DNA from 3 places in the Corynebacterium ihumii genome. Region 2 is predicted to be linked to each of the others. Evidence: predicted binding sites of a transcription regulator. Region 2 holds the regulator's gene; each other region holds the start of a gene.
The links. The regulator LexA, encoded in region 2, represses DNA repair genes until DNA is damaged. The targets are predictions, from matches to a motif close to CGAACANNTGTTCG.
Positions count from the first base shown of each region.

Region 1 (4,174 bases), 410 kb from region 2:
AGCTTTCGGGCCACGACGACGTGCTCGCCGTCAACTCCGTCATTCGACTCGATTCCTAAGGGGCCTTCGGAATGGCAATCGATCTGCAGCCCGGCCTGAAAGTCAAGGTCACCGTCCCCGGTTCATCGGCGAACCTGGGCCCCGGCTTCGACACCCTCGGAATCGCGTTGAGTATCTACGACACCGTGGAAGTGGAGGTCACCGACTCCGGCCTCGAGGTGGAGATCTTCGGCGAGGGTGCCGACGATCTGCCCCGCGACAGCTCTAACCTCGTGGTCAAGGCCATCCAGTCCGCGCTTGCCGCCGCGGACGTGTCCGCGCCCGGCCTGCGCGTGGTGTGCCACAACACCATCCCGCAGTCGCGCGGCCTCGGCTCCTCCGCCTCCGCCGCCGTCGCCGGCGTGGTTGCCGCCAACGCGCTGGCCGGCTCCCCGCTCGACGAGGACGCAATCGTGCAGCTGTCCTCCGAGTTCGAAGGCCACCCGGACAACGCCGGCGCATCCGCGTTCGGCGGGGCAGTGGTGTCGTGGACCGACATCCCCGTCGACGGCCAGTCCAAGCCGTCCTACCGCGCTGTGCGCATCCCGGTGGACGGCTCCATTTCGGCCGTCGCCCTTGTGCCTGATTTCCACGCTTCCACCAACGCGGTGCGCAAGGTGCTGCCGAGCCACGTCACCCACACCGATGCGCGTTTCAACGTTTCGCGCACCGCGGTGATGACAGCGGCGCTGCAGCACCACCCGCAACTGCTTTTCGAAGGCACCCGCGACCGCCTCCACCAGCCGTACCGCGCAGATGTCCTGCCGGTGACGGCGGAGTGGGTCAATCGCCTGCGCAACCGCGGTCACGCCGCCTACCTCTCCGGCGCCGGCCCGACCGCGCTGGTTCTCACCACCACTGAGGTGGAGCCTTCGCTTCTCGACGAAGCACGCTCCGCCGGCCTCCACGTCATCGAACTCGACGTCGCCGGTCCGGCCACCGCTGAGCTGGTTCGCGACTAAGCGCCTGCCTGACCCGTGTGCTGGCCTGCGCCCGGCTCGTCGAAGCTGTCGCCCGGCGTAACGGTGTCTCGTAGCGGACCCCGGTGGTTGTAGGTGCGCTTGGGCAGCGAGCGGTTCCTTGAGACGTACTGCGTGCCGTCCTTAAGACGGAAGTACAAGTCCGGACCGTGGGCCTGGATATGCGCCAGGCCGTGGCTGATCTTGGAGTGACAGCTCGAACACAGCGGAATTAGGTTGTCCATGTTGGTGGCGCCCCCGTCTTCCCATTCTTTGATGTGGTGGATCTCGATGAATCGCCGATGGCTGCATCCGGGCATCGCGCACTGGTGCCCCCAGGCCATCAATAGTGCGAGGACCTGTGCGTCTGTGGCGAAGCGCTGCGCGCGGCCGACGTTGATGGTCAACCCCTTCTTGTCCAGCAGGTGCAGGCGCAACGTAGCGTTCGCGATGTAGCTTCGCACTTCCTGGGATCTCGCCGAGGTGTTCTCCGGCATCCACGCACCGCCGTCCTCTGTGAGCACGATGTTGACGTGGGCGCCGGGAGAACGAAGCGGGCTAGTGGGGCTGTCGCGCACCATGTCCATCATGGCGATGAAGGCGGGGTAGAGGTCCTTCTTCTCCGGCGGGCCGAAGCGTGAGGGCGGGCGCAGAATCGACTCCAGATCGAGTTTGGACTTCCGCGGTTTAGGGCCGTCCGCGGTGAAATCAGGTGGGCAAGACTCTGCTTCTGCTTCGGCCGCCGCGATGAACTCGTCTAGCTTTTCCGGGTCCGCGAGCTCCTCTGAGTTTGGTAGCTCGGCGCAGTAACTGGCGAGCTGAGCGACCTTCAACGCGGTGAGCAGTGCTTGTCCGCGCACCGCGGGAAGGAGCGCACGGAAATCCATCATTCCGTCGGCGCGGAAATCGGCCTTCACAAACGGTTCTTCGGGTTCGTTCTCATCGGCGGTGTCGGTGCCGGCGAGGATGCGTTCGAGCTCGGAAAAAGCATGGATGAGCGCGAGGTCAATCAGCTCTTCCTCGTTTTCCTCATCCATGAATTTCAGCAGGAAACGCATCGTGTTGTACGGCATCACGCCGGAACGGAACGTCTCATACAGCAGGCGGAACCGGCGTAGGCCCCGGGCGACGCGGAGATACTCGTACGCGGTGGATGGCGGCAGATTGAGCTCGCGTTTGAGCCATGTGGCAGTGGAGAACTCGCCACGTTGTTCGGCAATGTCCTCTTCGTCGAGCTGGCCAAGCGCGTCGAGCATGTCTGCACGGTGGGTGTGGGATTCGCAGTGGTGGAACTTTAGATCGTCTATAAGCTGCAGTGTTTTGCTGGTGGCTGTGGTCACGGGAAGCCCCCTGGGCGATGGCTGGATGGTCGCTGTGGGGTCGAGGATAAGCGAAGGTGTGTGCGATGTAAAGGGGTTCTTCAAAAATGTTTGCGAAGTTTGGGAAATGATTCTGCGGCCGCAGAACACCCTCAACCTCGGGTTGAGGGTTGGGCGGTCGGAGGTCAAGCGATTCTGCGGCCGCAGAACACCCTCAAGTATTAGATGAGACTTTCGAAGAGCGTGGATTCTGCGGTCACAGAATCTGAGTCGGGGTCTTTACAAAGTGATAACGAGGCGTGCAGGTGTAATGAAGATCTTTTATTGTCCAAAGTGATTCTGCACACAGCACAGAAGGGCACGGATGAATGAGTTGGACGGTTTCGCAGAAAGGCGCGAGGGTTCTTCTCGCGCTGATGATTGCGGTGTGTTGTTGTCTGGCATGGGCGCCGGTGGCGTGGGGGCAATCGTCGACGGCGGTGTCGACGGTGACGGAGACCTCGTCGTCATCGACGACGTCGACAAAGACATCGTCCACGGCCTCCGCAGGCTCGGAAGACAGCAAGGCGATGCTGATTTTGGACGCATCCTCGTCGATGGTTGAGGCAGACGCCGAGGGCACACGCATGGAATCGGCGAAGAAGGCGGCGAATGAGCTGGTGGAGTCGCTGCCGGAGACCGCGAACATGGGGCTGACGGTGTACGGCGCGAATGAGTCGGATGCGCCGGATAACCGGGAACGGGGGTGTAAGGATATTGACACTCTCGTCCCGGTCGGCAGGGTGGATAAGGCGAAGTTCACCTCGGCTATTAATGGGTTGGAGCCGAAGGGCTACACACCAATGGGCAATTCCCTGCGCAAGGCCGCAGAAGAGCTTGGCGACGAGGGGGAGCGCTCAATCATCCTGGTGTCCGACGGTATCGACTCCTGTGCGCCGCCGCCGGTGTGTGAGGTGGCCAAGGAGCTGGCCGAAGATGGTGTTGATCTGGCGATCCACACGGTGGGCTTCCAGGTTGATGACGCGGCTCGGAAGGAGCTGCAGTGCATCGCGGAGGCCGGCAACGGTCAGTTCCTCGAGGCCAAAGATGCGAGCAGCCTGGCGACGTCGCTGAAGTTCCTGGCCCAGCGCGACATTGGCAAGTACAAGGTTGAGGGCACGCCGTTTGAGTTTGCGGATTCGCCGGAGGACGCCAAGTGGCTTGGCCAGGGCCAGTACAAGACGAAGGTGACCCCGGATTCGAACGCGAAGACCGACCGCTACTTCCGCGTCTCCGTGCCGGAGGGGCACAAGGCGCTGATCACTATGACCCCGATCTGGCAGCCCGACGGCCACTTCCAAGATGCTCAGGTAGAACTCGAGTCCTCCGCACAAACCAACGAGAATGACCAGAACTGCGGCAAGGCACGAACGAAACTATCCCCCAGCAGCATCGCGGGCAGCGCACAGTTCGCCATGGAACCCTACTGGGTCTCGTTGATGCGGGAGGAGCAAGCCGATGACTGCGACATGAGCAACTGGCTGATAGCCACGCAGATCTACAAAGGTGGCGCGGAGCTTGTCGACGACGTCAACGTCGAAGTCAACGTGTTCTACGAGCCGATCCCTGAAGAAGAGCAAGCCAAGGAATGGTCGGACAAGGTTATCTCCTCCGGGAAGTACGACGGCGAGGTCCCGTTCGGCACCGCGGAGGAAATCGCTGGTGGCACAGGCTTCAACGACGCGACGGAAATCAGCGAGGGCACCTACTCCGACAAGATCGTCCCCGGCGAGTACCGCTTTTACAAGATCCCGGTGACTTGGGGCCAGCGTCCGGTGCTGAATATGAAGGTCAAAGAGTCAGTCACCAACGACGCAG
Region 1 covers NZ_CP063190.1:929,622-933,795, forward strand. Annotated here, with positions in the region: gene CIHUM_RS04660 (homoserine dehydrogenase) at 1-59, shown strand, start outside; gene thrB (homoserine kinase) at 72-1,001, shown strand; gene CIHUM_RS04670 (HNH endonuclease signature motif containing protein) at 998-2,254, opposite strand; gene CIHUM_RS04675 (vWA domain-containing protein) at 2,686-4,174, shown strand, end outside.
Region 1: CIHUM_RS04670 (HNH endonuclease signature motif containing protein) is a predicted target of LexA. The motif match lies at 2,390-2,403, and genes of this name have one in related genera.

Region 2 (4,174 bases):
CGTCAAGGCAGTCTCGGAGATGACCGGGCGCAATCTCGACGACATGCAGGGGCGAGCGCTGATCGGCGACGGTATTGCCACCACACTCGCCGGCGACTTCGGCGGATCCGGCACAACCACCTACGCAGAAAACATCGGTGTGATGGCGGCGACGAAGGTGTATTCCACCGCCGCGTACTGGGTCGCCGCCGTGTTCGCGATCGTGCTGGCGTTCATCCCGAAGTTTGGCGCCGTAATCTTCACCATCCCCGCAGGAGTGCTCGGCGGCGCGTGCCTAGTGCTCTACGGGCTCATCGGCATGCTGGGCGTGCGCATCTGGCAGGACAACAAGGTGGACTTCACCGACCCGGCGAACCTGACCGCGGCCGCGGTCGCGCTGATTGTGGGCATCGGCAACCTCACCCTGGATGTCGGAGCTGTGACCCTGGAAGGCATCGCGCTGGGCTCGGTCGGCATCATTGTGGTTTACCCGCTCATGCGCTGGGCGTACGACACGTTGGGGGAGGGGCAGTACCGAAAGGATTTCGAGGTGTCTCAGCCGTCGACGTTGTAGCGTCCGGCACTGATTGCACGTAAAAACGCCCGGGCGCGTGGCCCGGGCGTGAGCTCGCGGTAAAGCGAGGAGCGCTTACTCTTCGTCGAGGTTCTGCTCGATCAGCGTCCCGATCTTTTCCACGGCATCTGGGTTGTCGGAGGTCACGGTGACCTCATCGCCGTGCTCGGCGCCCATGGCCATAATCATCAGCGAGGAGGCAGCGTCCGTCTCGTCGTCATCGTCGCCACCGACAAGGGTCAGCAAAATCTCGTCATCGTACTCGCCGGCAGCATCGGCGATCACCGTGGCCGGGCGTGCGTGCAGCCCGACGGTGGAACCGACCTTTACAGTCTTGGAAGCCATTCGGGTGTCCTTTCCGTTATTTTTCATTCAGGTCTGCAACGAGTGTAGGTCGCAAACAGACGTTGATGCCAACATGTTGCTCGCGCTATTGGGTCTGTGCGAGCACGACCTCAATACCGTGCGAGCGCAGCTCGTCGACGAAGGCGGAGGGAGCCTCAGCGTCGGTGACCACCACATCAATATCCGTCAGCGGCGCGAAGCTGACCACATAGTCGTTGCCCAGCTTCGTGGAATCGCACAACACAACAACCTTGCGGGCATTCGTCACCATCGCAGCTTTCACCGCAGCTTCCTGGGCGTCTGGGGTAGAGAGGCCGTGACCGATGGACAGCGCGTTGGTGCCCACAAACGCAACGTCAGCTCGCAACAGGGCCAGTGTGCGAAGTGCAGTACTGCCGACGACCGCCTGGCTGATCGGACGGACACTGCCACCGAGTAGCTGCACATCGGGTAAACCGGAATCACTCAGCTCCAAGGCAGTCGGGATGGAGTTAGTCACCACCGAGTACTCCTTATCCCCGCGAGTCTCTGCAAGTCGCTTGCCCAAGCTGCTGATTGTTGTGCCCGAGTCCAAAAAGATCGTGCAGTTTTGCGTATCCGGTACGAACTGCAACGCGGTTTCCGCAATCGCGGTCTTGGCCGCGAGCGAGGCTCGCTGGCGGGTATCCAGCGGGATCTCCGTAGAGCGGTACGACTGGCTGGCCACCGCGCCACCGTGGACGCGCTGCACCGCGCCCTCATCGTGCAACGCAGAAAGGTCCCGGCGGATTGTTTCCGCGGTGACGTCGAAGCGCTGCGCCAACTCGGTGACATTGACGCGGCCTTCAACTGCGGTCAAAGACGCGATCTGGCGTCTCCGCTCCTCGGCGTACATCGATCTCCTGCGCTTTGGGTCTTCGTGTTTTCTCGGCGCACACGCACCGGTTACAGAGTACGGAACACCGAGATGACACGCCCCATGATCTCAGCTTCGTCGCCCTTGATCGGCTCGAAAGCGTCGTTGTGGGGCAACAGCCACACACCGGTGGAGTCGCGGTGGAACTCCTTGACCGTCGCCTCACCGTCCAGAAGCGCCGCCACGAACTCGCCCTCCTCCGCGTTCGGCTGGGAGCGGACAACAACCCAGTCGCCGTCGAGGATGCCGGCCTCGCGCATGGATTCGCCGACAACCTTGAGCATGAAGACATCGCCGTCGCCGAGCAGCTCCTCGGGCAGCGGGTAGTAGGTGTCCACGTTCTCTTCGGCGAGGATCGGAGCACCTGCAGCGATCTGGCCAACCACCGGCACGTAGCGGGCATTGCCCGAATCCTCCGGCTTCGCTTCCTGCGGCTTGCGCTGTTTGCGCCCGGTCTCTGGCAGCTGGCGCAGATCCACGGCGCGCGGCTTGTTCGGGTCGCGACGAAGGAAGCCCTTCTTCTCCAGCTCCTTGAGCTGGTATGCGACAGAGGAGGTGGACTGCAAACCAGCGGCATCGCCGATCTCGCGGATGCTCGGCGGGTAACCGCGCAGGACAACAGCGTCCTGAATGACCTGGAGGATACGGCGCTGACGGTCAGACAGTGCGTTGAAATTCGGGTTGCCGGGCTCGGCCTTCTTTCGTGCCATGACGTTCTCCTTGGGCTCGGTGGCGTAGTGCGCCTACGAACCTACCAGATAGGGCACTCATGTTCGATGGTTGCAGCGTTAGGGTGGACACCTGTCGGCTGGGGTGCTATAAATCGAACACGTAAGCGTATTCGAACAAATGAACGTTAGAACGTTCGAGCGTGTCGGCGCCGAACGTAATGTGTGCCGCGAAACGAAGGGAGACTCACCATGTCCATTGCAATCAATCCAGTACACAATGCATCCGCATCTCGCACGGGCGCCGCATCCGTGGTTCCCCCGGCGGAGATTTGGGACCTTGATTCTGTGCCGAAGCGTCGAAGCGGCGGGGCCGGTGTTCGAACCATTTCTGCGTCTCATCGAACGAGTGCTCGTTCTGTCTCAAACCGGGTTTCGGGCGGTTCTACAGAAGCGAACACGTTCGAAACGCGCCACGAGACGCGCGATACGCTCCTGCTTGGCGTATGCATGACTGCGGCGCTGCTTATCGGTTCCGCGTTCGGCGGCGTTTTCTCGGCGCAAGACCAGGATCCCTCATCGATGACCGGCAGCCAGGTCGCCCACACCGCCACGGTGGCAACGGCGCGATAGGCAGGGCGTAGACTCACGGCTACACCAAGCCTTGAAGACTCTGGGGGTGGAAAACCGTGTTTTGTCCTTTTTGCCACAACGAGCAATCCCGTGTGACTGACTCTCGGCTGGTCGAAGCCGGCTCTGCGATTCGTCGACGCAGAGAGTGCACCGAGTGCGGGGGTCGATTCACCACAGTGGAAAAGGCAGTCCTCACCGTTGTGAAACGCAACGGCGTGAGCGAACCGTTTGACCGCGACAAACTTATCGTCGGCGTGCGTCGAGCATGCCAAGGCCGCGATGTCACCGACGACGCTTTGAAACGCCTTGCCCAGGAAGTGGAAGAGACTGTGCGCGCCCAGGGCAGCTCGCAGGTGCCCGCCCACGAGATCGGCCTGGCGGTGCTTGAACCGCTGCGCGCCCTCGATGAAGTGGCGTACCTGCGCTTCGCATCGGTGTACAAGTCGTTCGAGAGCGCAGACGACTTCGAATCCGAAATCCGGCTCATGCGCCGCCGCGACCGCGAGGACTTTTAACCCGCGGTCTTGACGCTAACGCAGAGCGTCAATCTTCTTCTCAATGCGCCGCTGGCTCACCGGCTTCGGCGTACCCAAACGCTGCGCGAACAAGCTCACACGCAGCTCTTCAATCAGCCACAAAACATCCTTGTAGGCCTTGGTCTTCGTGCGACCAGCGGGCAAGGCATTCATGCGCTGCGCCAAATATGCCTTCACAGAATCAATCACTGACTGCCGGTCAGCGTCGCGGTCCGGATCCAGCCGCATGTCCTCCAGGCGGATGCGCATCGCGTCAATGTAGCGGGGCAGGTGCTGCAAGTGCCCGATGCCGTGGACAGTCACCGCGTGCTTCGGCAGGAAAAACCGCAGCTGCGACGTCATGTCGTCGATAGCCGGGCCCTCCCACTGCTCAAGCTCTGCCGCGATATTCGCGTACTCCGCCAGAGCCGGCGCCAAGGTGACCACCACGCGGCGCACCCCACCAGCGACCTGGGGGCGGATTTCTGCCACGAGCGCATCGAACTCCTCCGGCGAGCGCACCGGCCCGCCGGAGGAGAACATCAGGTCGCGGATCACGGCGACG
Region 2 covers NZ_CP063190.1:1,343,476-1,347,649, reverse strand. Annotated here, with positions in the region: gene CIHUM_RS06650 (uracil-xanthine permease family protein) at 1-553, shown strand, start outside; gene CIHUM_RS06645 (HPr family phosphocarrier protein) at 629-898, opposite strand; gene CIHUM_RS06640 (DeoR/GlpR family DNA-binding transcription regulator) at 984-1,772, opposite strand; gene lexA (transcriptional repressor LexA) at 1,823-2,503, opposite strand; gene CIHUM_RS06630 (hypothetical protein) at 2,972-3,094, shown strand; gene nrdR (transcriptional regulator NrdR) at 3,151-3,609, shown strand; gene hrpA (ATP-dependent RNA helicase HrpA) at 3,625-4,174, opposite strand, start outside.

Region 3 (4,174 bases), 170 kb from region 2:
CTACCCGCACTCCTGGCGCTCCGGCGAGCCGCTGATCTACATGGCGCTGCCGGCGTGGTTTGTGAAGGTCACCGACATCCGCGACCGGATGGTGGAGCTGAACCAGGAGATCGAGTGGATGCCGTCGCACATCCGCGATGGCCAGTTTGGCAAGTGGCTGGAAGGCGCGCGCGATTGGAACATCTCGCGCACCCGCTACTGGGGCTCGCCTGTGCCGGCGTGGGTTTCCGACAACCCGGACTACCCGCGCGTGGACGTCTACGGCTCCCTGGATGAGCTGGAGCGCGACTTCGGCACCCGCCCGAAGTCCCTGCACCGCCCGCACATCGACGAGCTGGTGCGTCCGAACCCGGATGACCCGACCGGCAGGTCCATGATGCGCCGCGTGCCGGACGTGTTGGACTGCTGGTTCGAGTCCGGCTCAATGCCGTTCGCGCAGTACCACTACCCGTTTGAGAATCGCGAGGAGTTCGACACCCGCCAACCCGCGGACTTCATTGTGGAGTACTCCGGGCAGACCCGCGGCTGGTTCTACGTGCAGCACGTGCTGTCCACCGCGCTGTTCGACCGCGTGGCCTACAAGAAGGTCGTCGCTCACGGCATCGTGTTGGGCTCGGACGGGCAGAAGATGTCCAAGTCCAAGGGCAACTACCCGAACGTGATGGAGGTCTTCGACCGCGACGGCTCCGACGCGATGCGCTGGTTCCTCATGTCCTCGCCGATCCTGCGAGGTGGCAACCTGATCGTCACCGAGCAGGGCATCCGCGAGGGCGTGCGCCAGGCGCTGCTGCCGATCTGGAACGCGTACACGTTCCTGCAGCTGTACTCGTCCTCGGACGCCCAGTGGTCTGTGGATTCGGACAACGTGCTCGACCGCTACATCCTGGCCAAGACGCACGACATGGTGGCAGCTGTGGGCGAGGCGCTCGACGACACCCGCATCGCCGACGCCTGCGACGTGGTGCGTCGCTTCGCCGACACGCTGACCAACTGGTACGTGCGCCGCTCCCGCGACCGTTTCTGGGAGGGCCAGGAGGCGCATCCCGAGGCGTTTAATACGCTCTACACGGTGCTGGAGGTCGTCTCCCGTGCGGTGGCGCCGCTTTTGCCGTACGTCTCCGAGGTCATCTGGCGCGGGCTCACCGGCGGCCGTTCGGTGCACCTGACGGACTACCCGCATGCCTCCGAGTTGCCGGCGGATGCCGAGCTGGTCGCCGCCATGGATGCGACCCGTGCGGTGTGCTCTGCGGCGTCGTCAGTGCGCAAGGCGAACAAGCTGCGCAACCGCTTGCCGCTGCCGAAGCTCACCGTCGCCCTGCCGGATTCGGCCAAGCTTGAGGCGTTCCGCTCCACCATCCGCGACGAGGTGAACGTGAAGGACGTCGCTTTGACTGACGACGTCGACGCGGCCGGATCCTTCGAAGTCGTGGTTAACGCCAAGGTGGCTGGCCCGTCGCTGGGTAGGGACGTGCAGCGTGCCATCAAGAACGTCAAGGCCGGCAACTACGAGCGCCGCGGAGACGATGTGGTGGTCGACGGCGACATCGTGCTCACCCCGGAGCTATACTCCGAGCGTCTGGTGGCGGAGAACCCGGAGAGCACCGCGCGTGTCGACGCCGACGGCACCGTTGGCCTGGTCGTCCTCGACGCCGAGGTCACCGAGGAACTCGAGGCTGAGGGCTGGGCTGCCGACGTGATCCGCGGTCTGCAGGATGCCCGCAAGCGCGAGGGCTTCGACGTTTCCGACCGCATCGCTGTGGTGCTGGCCGTGCCTGCGGAGAAGGAGGAGTGGGCCCGCACCCACGCCGACCACATCGCCGCCGAAACCCTGGCGACATCCTTCGACGTGGTCACCGAGCCGGTCGAGGGTCACGACGTCATCGATGGCGTGACCGCCACTGTTCGTAAGAACAGCTAGGTTCTTTCGGGCTGGGGTCTCACTCGTGCAGAGTGGGGCCCCTTTTTTGGCTGCTCAGCGGGGGCGTCGCACCGTCGTTCGATGATTCGCACTATGCGGCTGCATAGTTTTTCTTGTCAATATTGGGGTGGCACCAACTATGCAGCGGCATAGTTTTTTGGAGGCGTTCGTGTGGGTTGCTGACTATGCAGCTGCATAGTTTCTCGTGCCAATACTGGGGTGGCACCAACTATGCAGCGGCATAGTGAATGGGGTTTATGTTCGATCCCCGGATTCGTGAAACCGTATGTGTTGTCCACTTCAATGGACATTTTCTGCAAAACCCTTGACTCGAACACATGAGCGTTCTATAAAGGTGTCAATGTTCATGAGTAAGGGGATCAACCATGACAATTGCGGTGGACGAACGGACAGAAGATCGAACGAGTGACCTGTCGGCAGAGGTGCTCGAGGATCAGATCAAGTGCAATCAATTGTCGGCGAACCACCACCGGGCTCGGATGCTCGATGCGGTGGGGCAGTTCGACGAACAGGAGCTTGCGGAAAAGTACGGGGAGAAGTCGACGGCAACGTGGTTGCGCAGCGAGCTCAACCTCCCGCAGGCCACGGCATTCGAGTACGTGCGCGTGGCGCGAGGGCTGAGAAAGTTCAGGCTCTTGTTCGACGCATTCGAATCGGGGGTGATGCCGTATTCGACAGTCCGCTTCCTGCTCCAGTATTTGGAGGAGTGCAACGAGGAGCAATACGTCCAACTCGCGTTGAGCATGTCGTTTGCTGATCTCCAGCTTGTGCTTGCCGGGGCAAGGCCCAAAGAGGAGGACCCGACTGAGCCGTATGCCCGCGCCCGCGAGTGCGACGACGGCATGCTTGCCTTCGAGGCGCGGCTTCCGGCGTTAGCTGGCCAAAAGCTCCTGACCGCGTTAAAGGTGGCTCAGCTTGCCAGTTTCGGTCTCGAGGGTGTGGACCCAGATGATCTGCAGGATCCGGAGAAGGTGCAGAAGCTTGTCGACGACGCAGCTGCCGCCGAAGACGCCGTCCCATCAGAGCAAGACCGCGCTCCGCGAAAGCGCACGAAGATCACCATGGGCGACATCGTGCGTTCGGTGTCGCGGTACGGGCCTCCAGAAAAGCAAGACGTTTACGCGGCGTTGTTGGCCATGATCGATATGGTTCGCGCGAACCCAAAGAGTCCGCTTCGCAGTCCCGGCGTGCAGGTCAACCTCATGGTCAACCAGTTCGGTCAATGTTGGATGCCGGAAAACCGCTCAGCCTGTTCTGAGGATGTGCGCAGCTACCTTGCAAATGCGATGGTGCGTTTGCACTTGCTGGATGACACGGGACTGACGATCCGCGTCGGCCGTTCGCGGCGGTTCGCCACCGACGGCCAAGTGCAGGCACTGTTGGCGATCTGGGGGTATCAATGCGCTATGCCTGGATGTTCGCATAGGCGCTTCATAGAAATGCACCACATTAAGGAGTGGGAGCACGGAGGCATGACTGATTTAGACAATCTGATCCCGTTGTGCTCGAGCTGCCACTCTCAGGTGAGCCACGGAGTGGTCACCATCGAGCGCCAAGGGGCTGACCTGTTCTTCACGTTCAAAAACGGTGCCAGGTTCGTCTCGCGCAACAGGTCGCTGCCGAGGCGAATGGAGTACGTCACCGGGGATTCGTTCGCCGTGTGATCGGATTGGAACATGGTGCTACCGGTGGTGCACAGTGGTGGGCATGAACCGTTGGGTGCTGCACATCGACATGGATGCGTTCTACGCGTCGTGCGAGCAGCTGACCCGCCCGACGCTCAAAGAGCGCCCCGTGTTGGTGGCGGGAGTGTCCGGCCGCGGCGTGGTCGCAGGCGCCAGCTACGAGGCGCGCAAGTACGGGGCGCACTCGGCGATGCCGACGCACCGGGCCGCGCGGCTGGTGGGTTCGAAAGCAGTGCTGGTGGCGCCTCGCAGGCCGGTTTACGCGGTCGCGTCGCGCCGGGTGTTCGAGATCATCGGCAGGTACGTGGACGTGGTGGAGCAGCTGTCCATCGACGAGGCGTTCATGGAGCCGGAAGATTTGGTCGGGGCGAGCCCGGAAGACGTGGAGCAATGGGCGAACGAGCTGCGGGCGGCGATCAAGGAAGAGACAGGCCTGCCCAGTTCGATCGGCGCGGGTCCAGGAAAGCAGTACGCCAAGATCGGCTCGGGTCGGGCGAAGCCGGACGGTGTGTTTGTCATTCCGCACGACCGGCAACTAGAGATCCTCCAC
Region 3 covers NZ_CP063190.1:1,510,080-1,514,253, reverse strand. Annotated here, with positions in the region: gene ileS (isoleucine--tRNA ligase) at 1-1,918, shown strand, start outside; gene CIHUM_RS07400 (HNH endonuclease signature motif containing protein) at 2,305-3,603, shown strand; gene CIHUM_RS07395 (DNA polymerase IV) at 3,647-4,174, shown strand, end outside.
Region 3: CIHUM_RS07400 (HNH endonuclease signature motif containing protein) is a predicted target of LexA. The motif match lies at 2,250-2,263, and genes of this name have one in related genera.